DNA from 4 places in the Pseudomonas sp. A125 genome. Region 1 is predicted to be linked to each of the others. Evidence: predicted binding sites of a transcription regulator. Region 1 holds the regulator's gene; each other region holds the start of a gene.
The links. The regulator FliA, encoded in region 1, starts transcription of late flagellar genes. The targets are predictions, from matches to a motif close to CTAAAGTTTNNNNNNNNNNNGCCGNTAA.
Positions count from the first base shown of each region.

Region 1 (4,626 bases):
AATTCGCTGTCGGTCACATCGCCCGCAGGCTCGGCGACAGGTTCGGCCACCGCTACAACCACCGGCGCGTTGGCCGCAGGTTCTGCCAGGCGCGCCAGGGCGGCCAGCAGTTCCGGGGTGGCGGCAGTGATCGGTGCACGTTCGCGCACTTCACTGAACATGCCGTTGACTGCGTCCAGTGCTTCCAGGATCACGTCCATCAGTTCCGAGTCGACGTGCCGCTCACCCTTGCGCAGGATGTCGAACACGTTCTCGGCGATGTGACAGCACTCCACCAGCTCATGGAGCTGGAGGAAGCCGGCGCCCCCTTTTACAGTGTGAAAACCGCGAAAAATTGCATTGAGCAGGTTCGCATCATCCGGTCGGCTTTCCAGCTCGACCAGTTGTTCGGACAGTTGCTCTAAAATTTCGCCGGCCTCTACAAGGAAATCCTGAAGGATTTCTTCATCGGCGCCGAAGCTCATGGGTGTGCTCCTTAGAAGCCTAAACTGGACAGCAAATCGTCTACGTCGTCTTGCCCGGATACAACGTCTTCACGTTTATCGGCATGAATCTGCGGACCTTCACCCTTGGCGAGGTGTTTTTGTGGATCTTTTTCAGAAAGGATCGCTTCGCGGTCATGTTCGATGCCGGCAAACCGGTCGACCTGGCCCGCCATCAACACCAGTTTGAGCAGGTTGCTTTCCACTTCGGTGACCAGTTGGGTGACGCGCTTGATCACCTGGCCGGTGAGGTCCTGGTAGTCCTGGGCCAGCAGGATGTCGTTGAGGTTGCTGGAAACCGTGCGGTTGTCCTGCTCGCTGCGCGACAAAAAGCCTTCGACCCGGCGCGCCAGTTCACGAAACTCTTCAGCGCCCACTTCCCGACGCATGAACCGGCCCCAATCGTTGCTCAGGGCCTTGGCTTCACTGGCCATACCGTTGACCAGAGGCGTGGCGTTTTCCACCAGGTCCATGGTGCGGTTGGCCGCCGCCTCAGTCAGCCGGACCACATAGGACAGGCGTTCGGTGGCATCCGTGATCTGCGAGATTTCTTCGGCCTGGGGCATGTGCGGGTCAATCTGGAAATTGACAATCGCACTGTGCAACTCACGCGTAAGTTTGCCCACTTCCTGGTACAGGCCGCGGTCACGGGTCTGGTTGAGCTCATGGATTAACTGCACCGCGTCACCGAACTGGCCTTTTTCAAGGCTTTCGACGAGTTGGTGAGCATGTTTTTTCAGGGTCGACTCAAAATCGCCCTGTGACGTTTCTTTATGCTCCATAGCTCCCCCGTGGCAGCATCAATGACCGATGCGTTCGAAGATTTTTTCGATCTTCTCTTTCAACGCCAATGCAGTGAATGGCTTGACCACGTAGCCGTTGACCCCAGCCTGGGCGGCTTCGATGATCTGTTCACGCTTGGCTTCAGCGGTCACCATCAGCACAGGCAGGCTGCGCAGTTTTTCATCCGCGCGCACGTGGCGCAGCAGGTCGATACCGGTCATGCCCGGCATGTTCCAGTCCGTTACCAGAAAGTCGATGCTCCCGCTGTTGAGGATCGGAATCGCTGTAATGCCATCATCCGCCTCGACCGTGTTAGTGAACCCAAGGTCACGCAACAGGTTTTTTATGATCCGCCGCATCGTTGAGAAGTCATCAACGATGAGGATTTTCATGTTCTTGTCCAATTCGACCTCCAAGCAGTCTTAAACGCGCCCAGCACCTGGGCGCGCCATATCAATCAACAGGCGTTACACAAAAAGGACTACCGGGGGCGCACCACGGGCCAAGCCCGTCCGGGCGCAAGGCCTGGACGGTATCGTTCGCAGTGTCCCCACACTGCCTGTCAGCGCGCTCGCCACTCTCCCAAACGCCCCCGCAAGCGGGCTGCGCACTGGCTGTGTAACTGGCTGACCCGCGATTCGCTGACCCCCAGGACCTCACCGATTTCCTTGAGGTTCAGCTCTTCGTCGTAGTACAGCGCCAACACCAGTCGCTCACGCTCCGGCAAATTGGCAATCGCGTCCGCCAGCGCACTTTGGAAGCGTTCATCTTCCAGGTCGCGTGACGGTTCGAGATGAGCACTCGCGCCGTCCTCGTGCAGCCCTTCATGCTCGCCGTCCTGTAACAGGTCGTCGAAACTGAACAGGCGGCTGCCCAAGGTATCGTTCAAAATCCCGTAGTAATCGTCGAGACTCAATTGGAGTTCGGCCGCAACTTCGTGATCTTTAGCGTCGCGACCGGTTTTTGCTTCAATTGAGCGAATTGCGTCACTTACCATCCGCGTATTGCGGTGTACCGAACGCGGCGCCCAATCACCTTTACGCACTTCATCGAGCATGGCCCCACGGATACGAATACCCGCGTAGGTCTCGAAACTCGCGCCCTTGCTCGCGTCGTACTTGGTCGACACTTCGAGCAAGCCGATCATCCCGGCCTGGATCAAGTCTTCGACCTGCACGCTGGCGGGCAGGCGCGCCAGCAAGTGATAGGCAATGCGCTTGACCAGGGGCGCATAGCGCTCGATCAATTCGACCTGACTGTCACGTGCCGACTTCTTGTAAAGGTTGTAGCCGCTGGCTGTCATAGCACCGGTCCTGCGCTCGTCTGATGCACCAATCGCTCGACGAAAAACTCCAGATGCCCGCGCGGGTTGGCGGGCAACGGCCAGGTATCGACCTTCTGGGCAATAGCCTTGAACGCCAATGCGCACTTCGAACGAGGGAACGCTTCATAGACCGCACGCTGCTTTTGCACGGCCTTGCGTACGCACTCGTCGTAAGGAACTGCGCCAACGTATTGTAAGGCGACATCGAGGAAGCGATCCGTGACCTTGGTCAACTTGGCGAACAGATTTCGCCCTTCCTGCGGGCTTTGGGCCATGTTGGCCAGCACGCGGAAGCGGTTCATGCCGTAGTCACGGTTAAGCAGTTTGATCAGGGCGTAGGCGTCGGTGATCGAGGTGGGTTCGTCGCACACCACCAGCAACACTTCTTGCGCAGCGCGCACGAAGCTGACCACGGACTCACCGATCCCGGCGGCGGTGTCGATCACCAGTACGTCGAGGTTGTCGCCGATGTCACTGAACGCTTGAATCAGGCCGGCATGTTGCGCCGGGCTCAGGTGCACCATGCTCTGGGTGCCGGAAGCGGCCGGCACGATGCGAATCCCGCCGGGGCCCTGCAACAGCACGTCGCGCAGCTCACAGCGGCCTTCAATGACGTCGGCCAGGGTGTGTTTAGGCGTCAGTCCCAGCAGAACGTCGACGTTCGCCAGACCCAGGTCAGCATCCAGCAGCATGACGCGACGGCCAAGCTCTGCCAGGGCCAGGGACAAATTCACTGACACGTTAGTTTTCCCGACGCCACCTTTGCCGCCGGTCACCGCGATCACCTGTACGGGATGCATGCTGCCCATTTTATTTCTTTACCTTGTCTTGCTTAGACGCAGGCTACATATGTTGGCCGCGCGAACTGCTGGCAGACCATCGATGTAGATACTTTGCACTGTGTTCATGTTGTCCTCAGCCGACTCGTTTGTTCGGGCTGTGGTAGAGGTCAGCGAACATGTCGGCCATCGCTTCCTCACTCGGTTCTTCCTGCATTTGCACACTGACAGCCCGGCTGACCAACTGATGACGGCGCGGCAGATGCAAATCATCCGGGATCCGCGGCCCGTCGGTCAGGTAGGCGACCGGTAATTCATGGCTGATGGCCAGGCTCAATACTTCGCCCAGGCTCGCCGTTTCATCCAGTTTAGTCAGGATGCAGCCCGCCAGCCCGCAGCGCTTGTAGCTGTGGTAGGCGGCGGTCAATACCTGTTTCTGGCTGGTGGTAGCAAGTACCAAATAGTTTCTGGATTTGATCCCGCGCCCGGCCAGGCTTTCCAGTTGCATGCGCAGTGCCGGGTCGCTGGCTTGCAGGCCGGCGGTGTCGATCAACACCACGCGCTTGCGCAGCAGCGGGTCGAGGGCGTTGGCCAGGGACTGGCCCGGGTCGACATGGGTCACCGGCACATTGAGGATGCGGCCCAGGGTCTTGAGTTGCTCCTGGGCGCCGATGCGGTAGCTGTCCATGCTCACCAGGGCAATATTCGAAGCGCCGTACTTAAGCACGTAACGCGCGGCCAGCTTGGCCAGGGTGGTGGTCTTGCCCATGCCGGCAGGGCCGACCATGGCAATCACGCCGCCTTCTTCCAGGGGTTCGATTTCCGGGGTGACAATCATCCGCGCCAGGTGGGCCAGGAGCATGCGCCAGGCCTGACGAGGTTCTTCAATCTGGGTGGTCAGCTGCAGCAGGTCGCGGGACAACGGGCCGGACAGGCCGATGCGTTGCAGGCGGCGCCACAGGTTGGCCTGCTGCGGCTGGCTGCCCTGCAACTGGTTCCAGGCCAGCGAGCCCAACTGCACTTCCAGCAGTTCACGCAGGCCATTGAGTTCAAAACGCATCGAGTCGAACACGCGCTGATCTACTGCTGGCGCCGGAGCGGGCGCAGCAGGACGTGGCGGTTCAACAAACGTCGGTTCTACCAGAGGTTCGGACGCCGTCAGCGGCAGGCCGGCAAACAGCTGGCGATTGGTGGTGGCGTCGCTGTCGCCACGCATGCTCAGTTCAGCCTGGGCCGAGACAATGCGCGAAGCGGTCTT
Region 1 covers NZ_JBUZVP010000024.1:100,174-104,799, forward strand. The annotation lists gene ACZRN6_RS26905 (chemotaxis protein CheA) at 1-464, opposite strand, end outside; gene ACZRN6_RS26910 (protein phosphatase CheZ) at 476-1,264, opposite strand; gene ACZRN6_RS26915 (chemotaxis response regulator CheY) at 1,283-1,657, opposite strand; gene fliA (RNA polymerase sigma factor FliA) at 1,828-2,568, opposite strand; gene fleN (flagellar synthesis regulator FleN) at 2,565-3,398, opposite strand; gene flhF (flagellar biosynthesis protein FlhF) at 3,505-4,626, opposite strand, start outside.

Region 2 (4,626 bases), on a different contig from region 1:
CGGGTGCGAACCAGCAGCGGTGCAGGCGCAGCGGCGCCGCAGGTCACCAGGATTTCACCGCGTACCAACGTGATCAAGCGTTGCCGTGGGTTGAAGTCCAGGTTCACTGCGCTGTCGGTATTGAGCTGCAGGCGTGTGCCATCCGGCAGTTGCACGCTACGGCGTTCGCCAGTGGTGGTGGCCAGGTCTGAGGTCCAGCGCTGCCAGCCGGTGACGTCTCGGCTGACCCATGCCGCCGAACCTATCAACAGAACGCCGGACAAAACCTTCAGCGCTTGCCGACGACCAAGGCGCTGGGCACTGTTCTCCAGCGCCACATGGGCGCCGGGAATTGCCGCCAACTGGCTGCTCAACTCATGTTGCAGTGCCTGCACGCGCTGCCAGGCCAGCTCGTGTTCATGATGTGCCTCGCGCCAGTGCTCGCATTGCGCCTTCAGGCGCACGTTCGCGCGATTGTTACGCAGGCGCAGCATCCAGCTGATGGCCTGCTTGACCACCTGCGGGTCGGGCCCGGAGCGCACCGCGCTATCCATCGCAGTCATGCCTCATACCGCAGCACATAACAGTGGTACAGCGCCTCGGCCACATATCGCTCCACCGAGCGCAATGACACGTCCATCTGCTGTGCAATCTGCTTGTAGGTCATCCCGTCGCACTGAGCCAATAGAAACGCCTTGCGCACCTTGGGCTTGAGTCCGTCCAGAAGCCGGGCGATGGACTCCAGCAATTCCAGAATCAACGCACGCGCTTCTACGCTCGGTGACATGGCCTCGGGCAAATGGGCAATGGACTCCAGATAAGCCCGCTCGATTTCTTCGCGCCGCCAGTGATCAATCACCAAGCCCCGGGCGATGGTGCGCAAGAAGGCGCGGGGCGCCTTGAGCTCGAAGCGTTCGGTTTTTTGCAGCAGGCGCACGAACGTGTCCTGGGCCAGGTCCGCAGCATCCGCGGCATTGCCCAGACGGCTGCGCAGCCATGTGTTGAGCCAGCCATGATGGCTGCTGTAAAGCGTCTGTACTGCGAACTCTGAAGAGGGCATTCACACGGCCTGGCAAAGCGTCACAAATGATAATTAGTCGCATTGTCGGCAACGCTGAAAATTTTTGCAACTCCCGACCTCAGATGGCTACCGCTGGTCGGCTTCTGACGCAAAAAGAGGATGCTTCTCACAAATCTCTAAGATTTATCCTGACGTGGCCGACAGCCTGACGAGCCATGCGTGCACCGAAATAGAGCAGTCTCAGAGTCTGCCTATACCGTTACATGGAATGTTGCATCCGGCACGCTCACCCCCTTTTGGCAAAAAGAAGTCAATGAAATGAATCTTAAGTTCAGTCATAAAATTCTGTTGGCCGCGTCAGGCGTCGTGGTTCTGGCCTTCGCGTTATTCACGTTCTACAACGACTATCTACAGCGCAATACCATCCGGCAGAACCTGGAGTCGTCCATTCAGCAATCCGGTGAACTCACCGCCAGCAGTGTGCAGAACTGGCTCAGTGGCCGGGTACTGGTACTGGAAAGCCTGGCGCAAAATGTGGCCCATCAAGGCAGCGCTGCCGATCTGCCGGGGTTGGTCGACCAATCGGCATTTACCTCCAACTTCCAGTTCACCTACGTCGGTTCCACCAATGGTGTGTTCACCCAACGGCCCGACGCCAAAATGCCCGATGGCTACGACCCACGTCAGCGTCCCTGGTACAAACAGGCCGTGGCCGCCGACAAGACCATGCTCACGCCGCCCTACATGGCAGCGGTGGGTGGGCTGATCGTGACCATCGCCATGCCCGTGAAAAAGAATGGTGAATTGCTTGGCGTGGTTGGCGGTGACCTGAGCCTGCAAACCCTGGTGAAGATCATCAACTCGGTGGACTTCGGCGGCATTGGCCACGCGTTCCTGGTCAGTGGTGATGGCCAGGTAATCGTCAGCCCGGACCAGGACCAGGTGATGAAAAACCTCAACGACATCTATCCGAGCACGAATGTGCGCATCGAGAAGGTCAATCAGGAAGTCGTCCTCAATGGCCAGGAACGGATTCTGTCCTTCACCCCGATCAGCGGGTTGCCGAACGCAGACTGGTACATCGGCCTGTCGATCGACAAAGACAAAGCCTACGCACCGCTGGGCAAGTTCCGCACCTCGGCGTTGATCGCCATGTTCATTGCGGTCGCCGCCATCGCAGTCTTCTTGAGCCTGCTGATCCAAGTCTTGATGCGCCCGCTCACCACCATGGGCCGCGCCATGCAGGACATTGCCCAGGGTGAAGGTGACCTGACCCGCCGCCTGACCGTGGAAAGCAAAGATGAATTCGGTGATTTGGGCAGTGCTTTCAACCAATTCGTCGAGCGTATTCACGCGTCAATTTCCGAAGTTTCCTCGGCTACTCGCCAGGTGCATGACCTGTCCCAGCGGGTAATGGCCTCCTCCAACGCCTCGATTGTCGGCTCCGACGAACAGAGCGCCCGCACCAACAGCGTGGCCGCGGCGATCAATGAGCTGGGGGCCGCCACTCAAGAAATCGCGCGCAACGCCGCCGACGCTTCGCAACACGCCAGTGGTGCCAGCGAGCAGGCCGATGACGGTCGCAAGGTGGTGGAGAAAACCATCTTGGCGATGTCGGAACTGTCGCAAAAAATCAGCCTGTCCTGCATGCAGATCGAAACCCTGAATGCCAGCACCGACAACATCGGCCACATCCTGGATGTGATTAAAGGCATCTCCCAGCAAACCAACCTGCTGGCTCTAAACGCCGCGATTGAAGCGGCGCGCGCCGGTGAAGCCGGGCGTGGGTTTGCCGTGGTGGCCGATGAAGTGCGCAACCTGGCGCACCGCACCCAGGAATCGGCGGAAGAGATCCATAAAATGATCACCTCGCTGCAGATTGGCTCACGCGAGGCGGTGACCACGATGAACGCCAGCCAGACCTCCAGTGAAGAAAGCGTCGAGGTCGCCAACCAGGCCGGTGAGCGCCTGGTCAGCGTGACTCAGCGCATCGTCGAGATCGACGGGATGAACCAGTCGGTAGCGGCCGCCACCGAAGAGCAGACCGCCGTGGTAGAAACCCTCAACGTCGACATCAACCAGATCAACCTGCTGAACCAGCAGGGCGTGGCCAACCTTAACGAAACCTTGAAGGATTGCGACGCGTTGTCTCAACAGGCCAACAGGCTGAAGCAGTTGGTCGACAGCTTCAAAATCTGATCGATGAACCTGTAGGCGCGAGCTTGCGCGTGAAGAACCTCGACGATAACGCGGTGCTATCAGACAGCCCCGTGTTGCCTGTACGTTTTTCGCGAGCAAGCTCGCTCCACAGTTAAGGTTGGGCAAACATCCCTTGCACATTCTCCAGTGCGTTGTCGGCAAATGCCTGGACGAACTGCTCAAACCCTCTGGCACCCGCGTCAACCGGTTCGGCGATGATCGTCCAGGTCACCCTTGAACAGCCTTCCCCCGAAGCCTCCACACTCATGGCTGCCCACAGCCGGGCCACGCCGAGGGTGTTGTAAATCGTCGTCCAGGTCATCTGCATGGCCTGTTCGTCCCGGCTGTTGAGTTGCTCCACCACCAGGTTTCCATCGTTGAAAAACTTCTTGCGCAGGCACCCTGCGCCCGTGCCAGTCATGTCGATGCGGGACAAGGCCGGGATAAATTTATCAAAGCCAGCAAAGTCACCGACCACCGCCCACGCACGCGCGGCATTACAGGCAACCACCACTGAAGACACCACGGGCTTGGCGCAAGGGTTGTGAATCAACGTATCGGGTTTCATAAGGTTTTCCTTTGGTTGTTCCTGATCACAGGAAGCCGATGCTTTTGAGGTATTCGCAGCCCTTGCGTAACAACGCCGGGGTTTTCTCGGGGTAGCGCGCGCCCATCTGCTCTACGCCACGCCGTGTGTTGTCATGGCGGATCAACGAGGTATCGCCGATGTCCTCGCCGAAGCCATTGAGGTAAAAACCCAGCACGGCGAACAACGCGTTGCGGCTGTCCACCGTGTGCAGGTGACGTTGCCACTGGGCGACACTCACCAATTCGAAGGCATGACCGGCCTGGCGAAATGCATCGACGTAGGATTCCCAGCTCAAGGGTTGCGGATTGTGCAGGTTGAACACGCAACCCTGCGGTTCGCAGCGACTGCTGTGAAACGCAACAAACCGCGCGAGAAAGTCCACGGGCATCAAGTCAAAGTCCAGCTTAAGGTGGGGCATCAGGCCCAGTTGCAGCGAGCCTTTGAGCATCAACATCAGGCGATTTTTCTGTGGCTCGCAGACACCGTTGCAGCTGTTGAAGCTGATGTTCCCGGGGCGGTGGATATTGACCCATGCACCTTGCTCGGCCGCACGCCCCAGGAGGCGCTCCGCGACCCATTTGGACAGGTTGTAGCCATTTTGGATGTAGAGCGGTGGGGTGGCGGCGGCGGGCGTTTCGAGTACATGGCCCTGGGCATCGACACTACTGGCCGCCGACAGCGTCGAGATAAAATTGAAGACTTTTTTGCTCCCGGTTTCACACAGGCGCAGGCATTCGAGCACCGGCTCGACGTTGTCCTTGGCCAGCGTGGCGTAATCCATCACATGATTGACGTGGGCAGCGTTGTGCACCAGCACGCCGAACTGTCCGGCGAGGTA
Region 2 covers NZ_JBUZVP010000027.1:98,179-102,804, reverse strand. The annotation lists gene ACZRN6_RS28525 (FecR domain-containing protein) at 1-542, opposite strand, end outside; gene ACZRN6_RS28520 (sigma-70 family RNA polymerase sigma factor) at 539-1,039, opposite strand; gene ACZRN6_RS28515 (methyl-accepting chemotaxis protein) at 1,319-3,199, shown strand; gene ACZRN6_RS28510 (SRPBCC family protein) at 3,312-3,767, opposite strand; gene ACZRN6_RS28505 (amino acid adenylation domain-containing protein) at 3,793-4,626, opposite strand, start outside.
Region 2: the regulator FliA is predicted to act here: its motif matches at 1,177-1,204, upstream of ACZRN6_RS28515 (methyl-accepting chemotaxis protein).

Region 3 (4,626 bases), on a different contig from region 1:
CTGGATTTGAGTTACCGCGTACGCCCCGGTTTGCAATTGCCGTGGGACCGCGAGGACCTGCTGGAGCTGTTGGGCAACCTGCTGGATAACGCGTGTAAATGGGCGGATGCGGAGATCGTGTTGAGCATCGGCGAAACCGCCGAAGGCTTTCGGCTGGCGGTGGAAGATGACGGGCCGGGAATTCCCGAGAGCCAGCGCGACCAGGTCTTCAGCCGAGGCACACGGCTGGATGAGCAGACTGACGGCCATGGCCTGGGACTGGGGATCGTGCGGGATATCGTCGAGGTGTGGGGCGGGGGACTTTTGTTGCAGGAGAGCGAGCTGGGCGGGTTAAAGGTAGTTATCGACCTGCCACGCCGCCATTGAAAACAAACCGTAGCAGCTGTCGAGCCTCGGCGAGGCTGCGTTGCGGTATGCCTGACACACCGCCAACGCAGCCTCGCCGAGGCTCGACAGCTGCTACGGGATACTCGGGCTTATTGCCGGAGTATCCAGCAGCTCATCAAACCCTGAACTGATCCATCAGGCCCTGCTGCTGGTTCGCCAAGCTGTTCAGCGCCTGGCTGACTCGCGCCGATTCATTCGCCTGCTCGGACAACGACTCCGTCACATCCCGAATCGTCGCCACGTTGTTGTTAATCTCCTCGGCCACCGCACTTTGCTCTTCGGCGGCGCTGGCGATTTGCAGATTCATGTCGCTGATCACTGTCACCGCATCGCCGATCTGGCGCAGCGCTGTCACAGCCTGGCCCACCTGTTCGACGCTGCCCTGGGCCTGGCGATGGCTGTTGCTCATCGAGCCGACCACGTCCTGGGTGCCGCTTTGCAATTGCTCGATCACCAGGCGGGTTTCTTCAACCGACTCTTGCGTGCGCCGCGCCAGGTTGCGCACTTCGTCGGCGACCACGGCGAAACCACGACCGGCTTCACCCGCGCGGGCGGCTTCGATGGCGGCGTTCAGTGCCAGCAGGTTGGTCTGCTCGGCAATCGCACGAATCACTTCCAGTACCGAACCGATTTTCTCGCTGTTGGCCGCCAGTCCTTCAACCTGGCTCATCGCCGTACTCATATCTGCTGCAAGGTGGCCGATGCTGGTGGTGGTGCGGTCGATTACCGTCAAGCCTTCACGCGTGGCCTGGTCAGCATCGCGGGCAGCCTGGGCGGCTTGCGCTGCGCTGCGGGCGACGTCCTGGGCGGTGGCGCTCATCTCGTGGGAGGCGGTGGCCACCTGGTCGACCTGGCGGTACTGCTGCTCCATGCCGGCGCTGGTTTGCGTGGCAATCGCGGCCGATTGGTCGGCGGTGCCACGGGCGTCCTGCACCGAGCGTTTGACCTGGGCAATGATCGGTTGCAGCTTATCGAGGAACCGGTTGAACCAGCCGGCCAGCTCGCCGAGTTCGTCGTGTTTGTCGTAGGCCAGGCGCCGGGTCAGGTCGCCTTCGCCGCTGGCAATGTCTTCCAGCATGCGCGCCACACCGAGGATCGGCCGGGTCACGCTGCGGGCCATCAGCCACACCAGCAACAACCCAACGATCGCGGCGAGCAGGCCTAGGCCCAGTTCCAGCAGCGTGCCCTTGGCGTTGTCAGCATCCAGTTCGGCCTTGAGGGCTTCAGCCGGAGCGACCAGGACCTTTTCCGGCACATCCAGCAGAACGCCCCATGGTTTGCCGTCGGGAATTGGCAGGAACGGTGCCAGTACCTTGAGTTGATGATCGGTACGCACGCTGCGAGTCTGGGTGCTGGTCGCCAGCGAGCTGATCAACTGTGCGCCGTTGACGGTGTCGACGGTGTCCAGGCGCTGGCTGAGTTTGCCGGCGTCCGGGCTGTAGCCGGCCAGCAGGCCCACCGGGCTGATGATGCTGACGCTGGTCTGGCCGTCATAGAGTTTCTGGCTGGCGTGTTGGCTGACCGCCTGCAGGCTGTTGAGGTTGATGTCCACCGACAGCGAGGCGATGACTTTGCCGTTGACTATCAGTGGGAACACGATGCTGGTCATCAGCACCTTTTGCCCGTCGATCACATAGAAGTAGGGTTCGATCACACACGGCTTGAGGGTGGTGCGCGGGCAAGTGAACCAGGCGTTGGCTTTTTCGCCACTGGGTCCGACGCTGGTGTCGGACATGTCGCTTTCGGGCAGTGACATTGAAGTCAGCTTGCCTGCGGTAGGCTGGGACCAATACAGCGCAAAGCGGCCCTTGTCGTTGCTGCCCAGTTCGTGCTGATTGGCGAACAACTCGTCCTTGCCATCCAGTGCGTTGGCCTCGAACACCAGGGACAGTCCCAGCAGGTCCGGGTTGGCTTGCAGCGCGGCCTTGACCTGGCGGGTCAGGTCTTCACGCAGGTCGAAGGCATCCAGGAAGCGTTTTTCGGCCTGTTCGCGCAGGAACAATACCTGTCGGGAAAAACCGTGGCCGTACTGATAGGCGTCCATGAACTGCTGGCGGATGCCCAGTGCCTGGACGTCACCTTGGGCTTCGATGCGCGCCTGAGCGGCTTCGTCGAGCATCTCCATACTGGAAGCCTTGACCAGCTCGGAGCTCTGCGCCATGCGGTACAGCGATAGACCGACCAGCAAGGTCACGATGCCCAGCAGGCAAAGACCGGCCAGCAGGGTAATTTTCCATTGAATGGACAGCTGTCTGAGCGACATGGAGCCTTCCTTAACTTTTCGATACGACAGAGACGATCTGCTTGTATCGGCCGCGCAGGAGTTTTCTTTATTCAAACGTTCAATTTAAACCTGTTTGTGTGGTGAGGGGGCTTTGTGGTGAGGGGGCTTGGCACCCCTCCCCACAGTTTTGACAAGCCAGGCCGGGTGCTGCAAAGTGCGCGCCCTCTAATAAAACACCTTTAAAACCTGATTTGCGGCAGCCGTTCCCGACAGCCGCCCGGGCAGGTGCGTGCTTTTTTACGTTTTCTGGCTTGAGGTAACGATGATTAATGCAGTAATCGCCGCGGTCGGCACCATGCTGGTGCTCAGTCTGTCCCGCGTGCATGTGGTGATCGCGATCATTGTCGGCGCCCTGGTGGGTGGCCTGACCGGCGGCCTGGGCATCGACGCAACGCTCAAGGCGTTCAACAGCGGCCTGGGAGGCGGTGCCACGGTGGCGTTGTCCTATGCGCTGCTCGGCGCCTTCGCCGTGGCGATTGCCAAGTCCGGCCTGGCCCATGCGCTGGCGGACAAAGCCCTGCTGCTGGTAGATCGCCAGGAAGCCACGGGCGGCAGCCACGTCAAGTGGCTGTTGATCGGCTTGCTCTGGGTGGTCGCAATCGCCTCGCAGAACATCCTGCCTATCCACATTGCGTTTATCCCATTGTTGGTACCGCCACTTTTATACGTGCTGACCAAGCTGCAACTGGACCGCCGGTTGATAGCCTGCGTCATGACCTTCGGCCTGATCACGCCCTACATGTTTCTGCCGGTGGGCTTCGGCAACATCTTCCTGAACCAGATCCTGCTGGCCAACGTGGCCAAGAGCGGGGTCGACATCAGCCAGGTCAACGTCACCCATGCCATGGGCCTCCCGGCGCTGGGCATGGTGGTCGGCCTGCTGGTGGCGGTGTTTATCAGCTACCGCAAGAAGCGTGTCTACGACCTGGAGAAGATCGAGCGGGTCGAGCAGGTGGCGGTGCAATACAACCCGCTCACATTGCTGGTGGCCGGCCTGGCGATTGCCTCGGCGTTCATCATCCAGCTGTGGCTGGACTCGATGATCATCGGCGCCCTGGCCGGGTTCCTGATCTTTTCGGTGTCGGGCATCGTGCGCTGGCGCGACACCGATGACCTGTTCACCGAAGGCATGAAGATGATGGCGATGATTGGCTTCATCATGATCGCCTCGTCGGGTTTTGCCGAAGTGCTCAAGGACACCGGCGAAGTGCAGACACTCGTGCAAGCTTCGGCGGCGTTTATCGGCCATAGCCGCGGCGTGGGCGCGTTGCTGATGCTGCTGGTGGGTTTGCTGGTGACCATGGGCATCGGCTCGTCGTTTTCCACGGTGCCGATCCTGGCGGCGATCTTTGTGCCGCTGTGCGTGCAGCTGGGCTTCAGCCCGCTGGCTATCGTGTGCATCGTCGGCACCGCCGGGGCGCTGGGCGATGCCGGCTCACCAGCGTCGGACTCCACTTTGGGCCCGACCTCGGGTTTGAACATCGACGGCCAACACCATCATATTTGGGACACCGTGGTGCCCACCTTCCTGCATTACAACATTCCGCTGCTGGCGTTTGGCTGGTTTGCCGCAATGACCCTCTGACAGGGTTGTCCTACAGAATCGGGGCGCCTGGCCGTTAACCTCTCAAGTCTTCCTTGAATAAGAGAGAAAAGCCATGCGCCTTAGCCTGAAGGCCAAAGTCCTGTCCCTCGCCGTACTGCCCGTACTGTTGTTTGCCCTGATTATCAGCCTGACGACGGTCTGGATCCTCCAGGAGCAGGCCCGTAACGAGGTCGAAGAAACCCGTCAGAACCTGCTCAACGACGCCAAGGCCACCTTGCGCGGCTACGTCGAGGTGGCCATGACCACCATCAAGCCGCTGTACGACGCTGCCGCCCCGGGCGACACAGCTGTGCGGGCGCAGGTGGTCAAGCTGCTGTCCAACACCAGCTACGGCAAGGACGGTTATTTC
Region 3 covers NZ_JBUZVP010000023.1:54,154-58,779, forward strand. The annotation lists gene ACZRN6_RS26090 (sensor histidine kinase) at 1-366, shown strand, start outside; gene ACZRN6_RS26095 (methyl-accepting chemotaxis protein) at 503-2,650, opposite strand; gene ACZRN6_RS26100 (Na+/H+ antiporter family protein) at 2,937-4,256, shown strand; partial or broken gene ACZRN6_RS26105 (cache domain-containing protein) at 4,330-4,626, shown strand, end outside.
Region 3: the regulator FliA is predicted to act here: its motif matches at 2,694-2,721, upstream of ACZRN6_RS26095 (methyl-accepting chemotaxis protein).

Region 4 (4,626 bases), on a different contig from region 1:
CGAATGGCCAGTTTAGTGGCGGATGAATTGGGCGCGGACGCGCTGGTGTGCCTGGGTTATCCGTTCTATGCGGTGGGCAAACCGGAGAAACCAAGGACTGAGCACTTGGCGGGGTTGAAGACGCCGACGTTGATCGTGCAGGGCGAACGGGATGCGCTGGGCAATCGGGCGGCGGTGCAAGGGTATGTGTTGTCGCAGGCCATCGAGGTGCTGTGGCTGGTGGCGGGGGATCACGACTTGAAGCCGTTGAAGGCTTCGGGGTTCAGTCATGAGCAGCATCTGGAGGCTGCGGCGGTGAAGGTCTCAAGCTTTCTTGCTGGCCTTTAGGGCCTCATCGCAGGCAAGCCAGCTCCCACATTTTGATGTGTGAACACCGTCGAATGTGGGAGCTGGCTTGCCTGCGATAGCGATCTATCGGTTAAACCGCTCTACCAGCGAATACTGGGTATTGGCCGTGTGCGTCAGCTCTTCACTCAACTGCGCCGAGTTCAACGCCTGTTCCGACGTCTGATCCGCCAGCAGCGCAATCGTGCTGATGTTACGGCTGATCTCTTCGGCCACCGAGCTTTGCTCTTCGGTCGCCGCCGCGATCTGCGCCGTCATGTCGGTGATGTGCGCCACCGCCTCACTGATCCCCACCAGTGCCTGGTCCGCTTCCATTACCCGCGCCACACCTTCTTCCGCCTGGCGGTGCCCGGCGTCCATGGTTTGTACGGCGGCATTGGCCGTCTGCTGCAGCTTGGCGATCAGTGCGTGAATCTGCCCGGTAGACTCGCTGGTGCGCTGGGCCAATTGCCGCACTTCGTCTGCCACCACCGCAAACCCACGGCCCATCTCACCGGCACGGGCCGCTTCAATGGCCGCGTTCAGTGCCAGCAGGTTGGTCTGGTCGGCGATGCCCTTGATCACATCCACCACACCGCCGATTTCGTCACTGTCCTTGGCCAGTTGGGTCACGGTCGCGCCGGTTTCGCCCACGGCCACCGACAGGCGCTGAATCGCCTCGCGGGTTTCGCCAGCGATATCACGGCCGCGCCCGGTCAGGCGATTGGCTTCCTGGGTGGCATCGGCAGTACGTTGCACGTGGCTGGCGACTTCCTGAGTCGTCGCGGCCATTTGATTGACTGCCGTGGCCACTTGCTCGGTCTCGACACGCTGGCGCTCAAGACCGCTGGAGCTGTTGTGCGCCAGGGTATTGGACTGCGCCGCCTGGGCGTTGAGGTGTTCGGCCGTGTCCTGCAGGCGCGTCAGGCACGTCTTCAAGCGTGCCTCCTGGCTGAGGATCGACATCTCCAGGCGCGCCTGGGCGCCGCGGCTGTCGGTGTACATCTGTGCGATCAACGGGTCGGACGTGGTCTGCTCTGCCAGGCGCAGCAAACGCTTGAGCCCGCGCTGTTGCCAGCTCAGGCCGAGCAGGCCCAGCGGCACCGACAGCGCGGCGGCCAAGGCAAAGCCCCAGTGCGAGTCCAGCCATACACCGATCAGGAAGCCCAACTGGCTGACCAGGATAAACGGCAGCCAGTCCTGCAACACCGGCAGCCACTTGTCACTGCTCGGGATGGCCGACTTGCCCTGGTTGATGCGTTGGTAGAGCGCCTCGGCACGGCGGATCTGCTCGGCGGTGGGCTTGACCCGCACCGACTCATAGCCGATCACCTGATTGCCGTCGAAGACCGGTGTCACATAGGCGTTGACCCAATAGTGATCACCGCTCTTGCAGCGGTTCTTGACGATGCCCATCCATGGCAAGCCTTGTTTGAGCGTGGACCACATGTGTGCGAACACTGCCGCCGGAACATCCGGATGACGAACCAGATTGTGCGGGGCACGCAACAGTTCGTCATGGGAAAACCCGCTGATTTCGACGAAGGCGTCGTTGCAGTAGGTGATCACGCCTTTGGCATCCGTGGTGGAGATCAACCGTTGCTGAGCGGGGAAGGTACGTTCGCGCTGGGTAACGGGTTGGTTATTACGCATGAGTTTTCAATCCGCAAGGCTTTGATGGGTTGTCGGCCGCATTCGGAAATTATTGAAGTAAATTTTTCCAATTGAGGGGGTGATTGGCCATGGCTCTTTTTTGGTGCAAAAGGGCGTTGAAAGCACTTGCATACCGAGGCTAAAAAAGTAAGCGGGTTGATTGCACTATTTGTAAGTCGATGTGTCTGTATTCAATACGATAAGCCAACTTTCATGGGCCGGATGGTTTTCCATCTGAACGAGTGTCGTTTCACACATAAATACCATCAGCTGACAAATCTACGACTACGCTGGTAAGAAAATTGACATGGTTTTCTGCTAGATAACTTTGCGCCCTTGCGTTTGGGCGCGTTGGGGGCCAGGGAGGCCCTGAGTCACATTTGCGCGAGCCTGCCGCTTTGAGCTGGCACAAACCTCGGTTCGAAAATGATGTGGTACCTCATTAAAGGGAGTAGAGCTTGACACTCGTTCCAGTCATTATCAGTGGCGGTTCAGGCAGTCGTCTTTGGCCTGTTTCACGCACGGCACACCCGAAGCCGTTTATCGATTTGCCAGGTGGTGGCAATTTGATACAGAAAACCTACAGCCGCGCCTTGGCGTTGAATGACGTGGTAGAAGTTTTAACCATTACAAATCGTGATCTGTATTTCAAAACCCTTGATGAATATGGTGCAAGCGCTCCGCACTTCACCAACCTGGGTTTCGTCCTGGAACCGTTCGGACGTAATACGGCTGCGGCAGTGGCTTTGGCGGCGCAAGAAGTTTCCCGAACCCATGGTCCAGACGCCCTGATGCTGGTGATGCCGGCAGACCACCTGATCGACAATCACGCAGCATTCGCGGCTGCGGTTGAGTCTGCCACGCAACTGGCCCAACAAGGCTGGCTGGTAACCTTCGGCGTGAAGCCTGAATACCCGGAAACGGGCTACGGCTATATTCAAAAAGATACCGATGTGCCGTTGGGGAATGGCTTCAAGGTAAAACGGTTCGTCGAGAAGCCAAGCCTGGAAACGGCGCAGGGCTACCTGGATTGCGCAGAGTACTACTGGAACTCGGGGATGTTCTGTTTTCGTGCGGGCACGTTAATTGAAGAAATGGCGCTCTGTGCCCCGGATGTTTCCAGTGCCGTTGACCTTTGTCTTGCCAGCTCGGGGGAGATGCAAGGCAGCAGGCATCTCAGCCTGCATCTGGATGCTGTCAGTTTCGCCAAGGTTCCGGATATCTCCATCGACTTTGCGCTGATGGAGCGTTCAGAAAAAGTGGCGACGATTCCTTGTGATATCGGCTGGAGCGACATCGGCTCGTGGAACGCCATGAGTGAACTGTCCCCGGCCGATGAGCAGGGTAACCGCATCGAAGGCGAAGCCATCATCCACGACTCCCATAACAACTATGTACGCAGCCAACGGCGCTTGACGGCGTTGGTCGGCGTTGAAGACCTTATCGTTGTCGACACTCCGGATGCCTTGTTGGTCGCCCATAAAGACCATGCACAGGACATCAAGGTGATCACCGCGCAGTTGAAGAAAAACGGCCATTGTTCGCACCTCGACCACACCACTGTGCAGCGTCCCTGGGGGGCCTACACCACTCTGGAAGAGGGTACGCGCTTCAAGATCAAGCGTATTGTGGTCAAACCGCAGGGTTCGCTGTCGCTGCAGATGCATCACCATCGCAGTGAACACTGGATTGTGGTCAGTGGGATGGCCCGTGTGTTGAACAACGACCGTGAGTTCCTGTTGAACACCAATGAGTCGACGTTCATCCCCGCCGGGCACACCCATCGCCTGGAAAACCCGGGTGTGATCGACTTGGTATTGATCGAAGTACAGAGCGGTGATTACTTGGGTGAAAACGATATCGTCCGGTTCGAGGATATCTACGGTCGCGTTGGAGGTTAACGTTTGAGGCAGTGCGGAACGATCCGTGTGCCGCATCAAGAAATGGGCTTGCTTGCGCAAAAAAGCGCGATAGAAGCGAACGTCTGCTCTCTGAGAGCAACCTACTGTTCGATTGGCTAAATTAAACTGGTGAACAAATGAGCGACAAGAAAGTTGCGTTGATTACGGGTATTACTGGTCAGGATGGTGCTTACCTTGCCGAATTCCTGCTTAAAAAGGGCTATTCGGTACACGGCATCAAGCGTCGCAGCTCTATGTTCAATACAGCACGCATTGACCACCTGTATCACGACCCGAATGCGACAGGTTACGATCTGACTTTGCACCATGGCGACCTGACCGACTCAAGCAGCTTAATTCGTATCGTTCAGGAAGTTCAGCCCGACGAGATTTACAACCTGGCGGCGCAAAGCCACGTTGCTGTTTCATTTGAAGAGCCCGAGTACACCGCGAATTCCGATGCCTTGGGGGCTTTGCGCCTGCTTGAAGCTATCCGTATCGCCGGGTTGGAAAAGAAAACGCGTTTCTATCAGGCGTCGACTTCCGAGCTTTACGGCCTGGTTCAGGAAACCCCACAGAAAGAAACCACACCGTTCTACCCGCGTTCCCCGTATGCCGTCGCCAAACTCTATGCCTACTGGATGACCGTGAACTATCGCGAGTCTTATGGCATTTATGCCTGCAACGGCATCTTGTTCAACCACGAATCTCCTATCCGTGGCGAGACGTTTGTAACCCGCAAGATCAC
Region 4 covers NZ_JBUZVP010000001.1:300,104-304,729, reverse strand. The annotation lists gene ACZRN6_RS01410 (alpha/beta family hydrolase) at 1-327, shown strand, start outside; gene ACZRN6_RS01405 (methyl-accepting chemotaxis protein) at 412-1,977, opposite strand; gene ACZRN6_RS01400 (mannose-1-phosphate guanylyltransferase/mannose-6-phosphate isomerase) at 2,436-3,878, shown strand; gene gmd (GDP-mannose 4,6-dehydratase) at 4,016-4,626, shown strand, end outside.
Region 4: the regulator FliA is predicted to act here: its motif matches at 2,007-2,034, upstream of ACZRN6_RS01405 (methyl-accepting chemotaxis protein).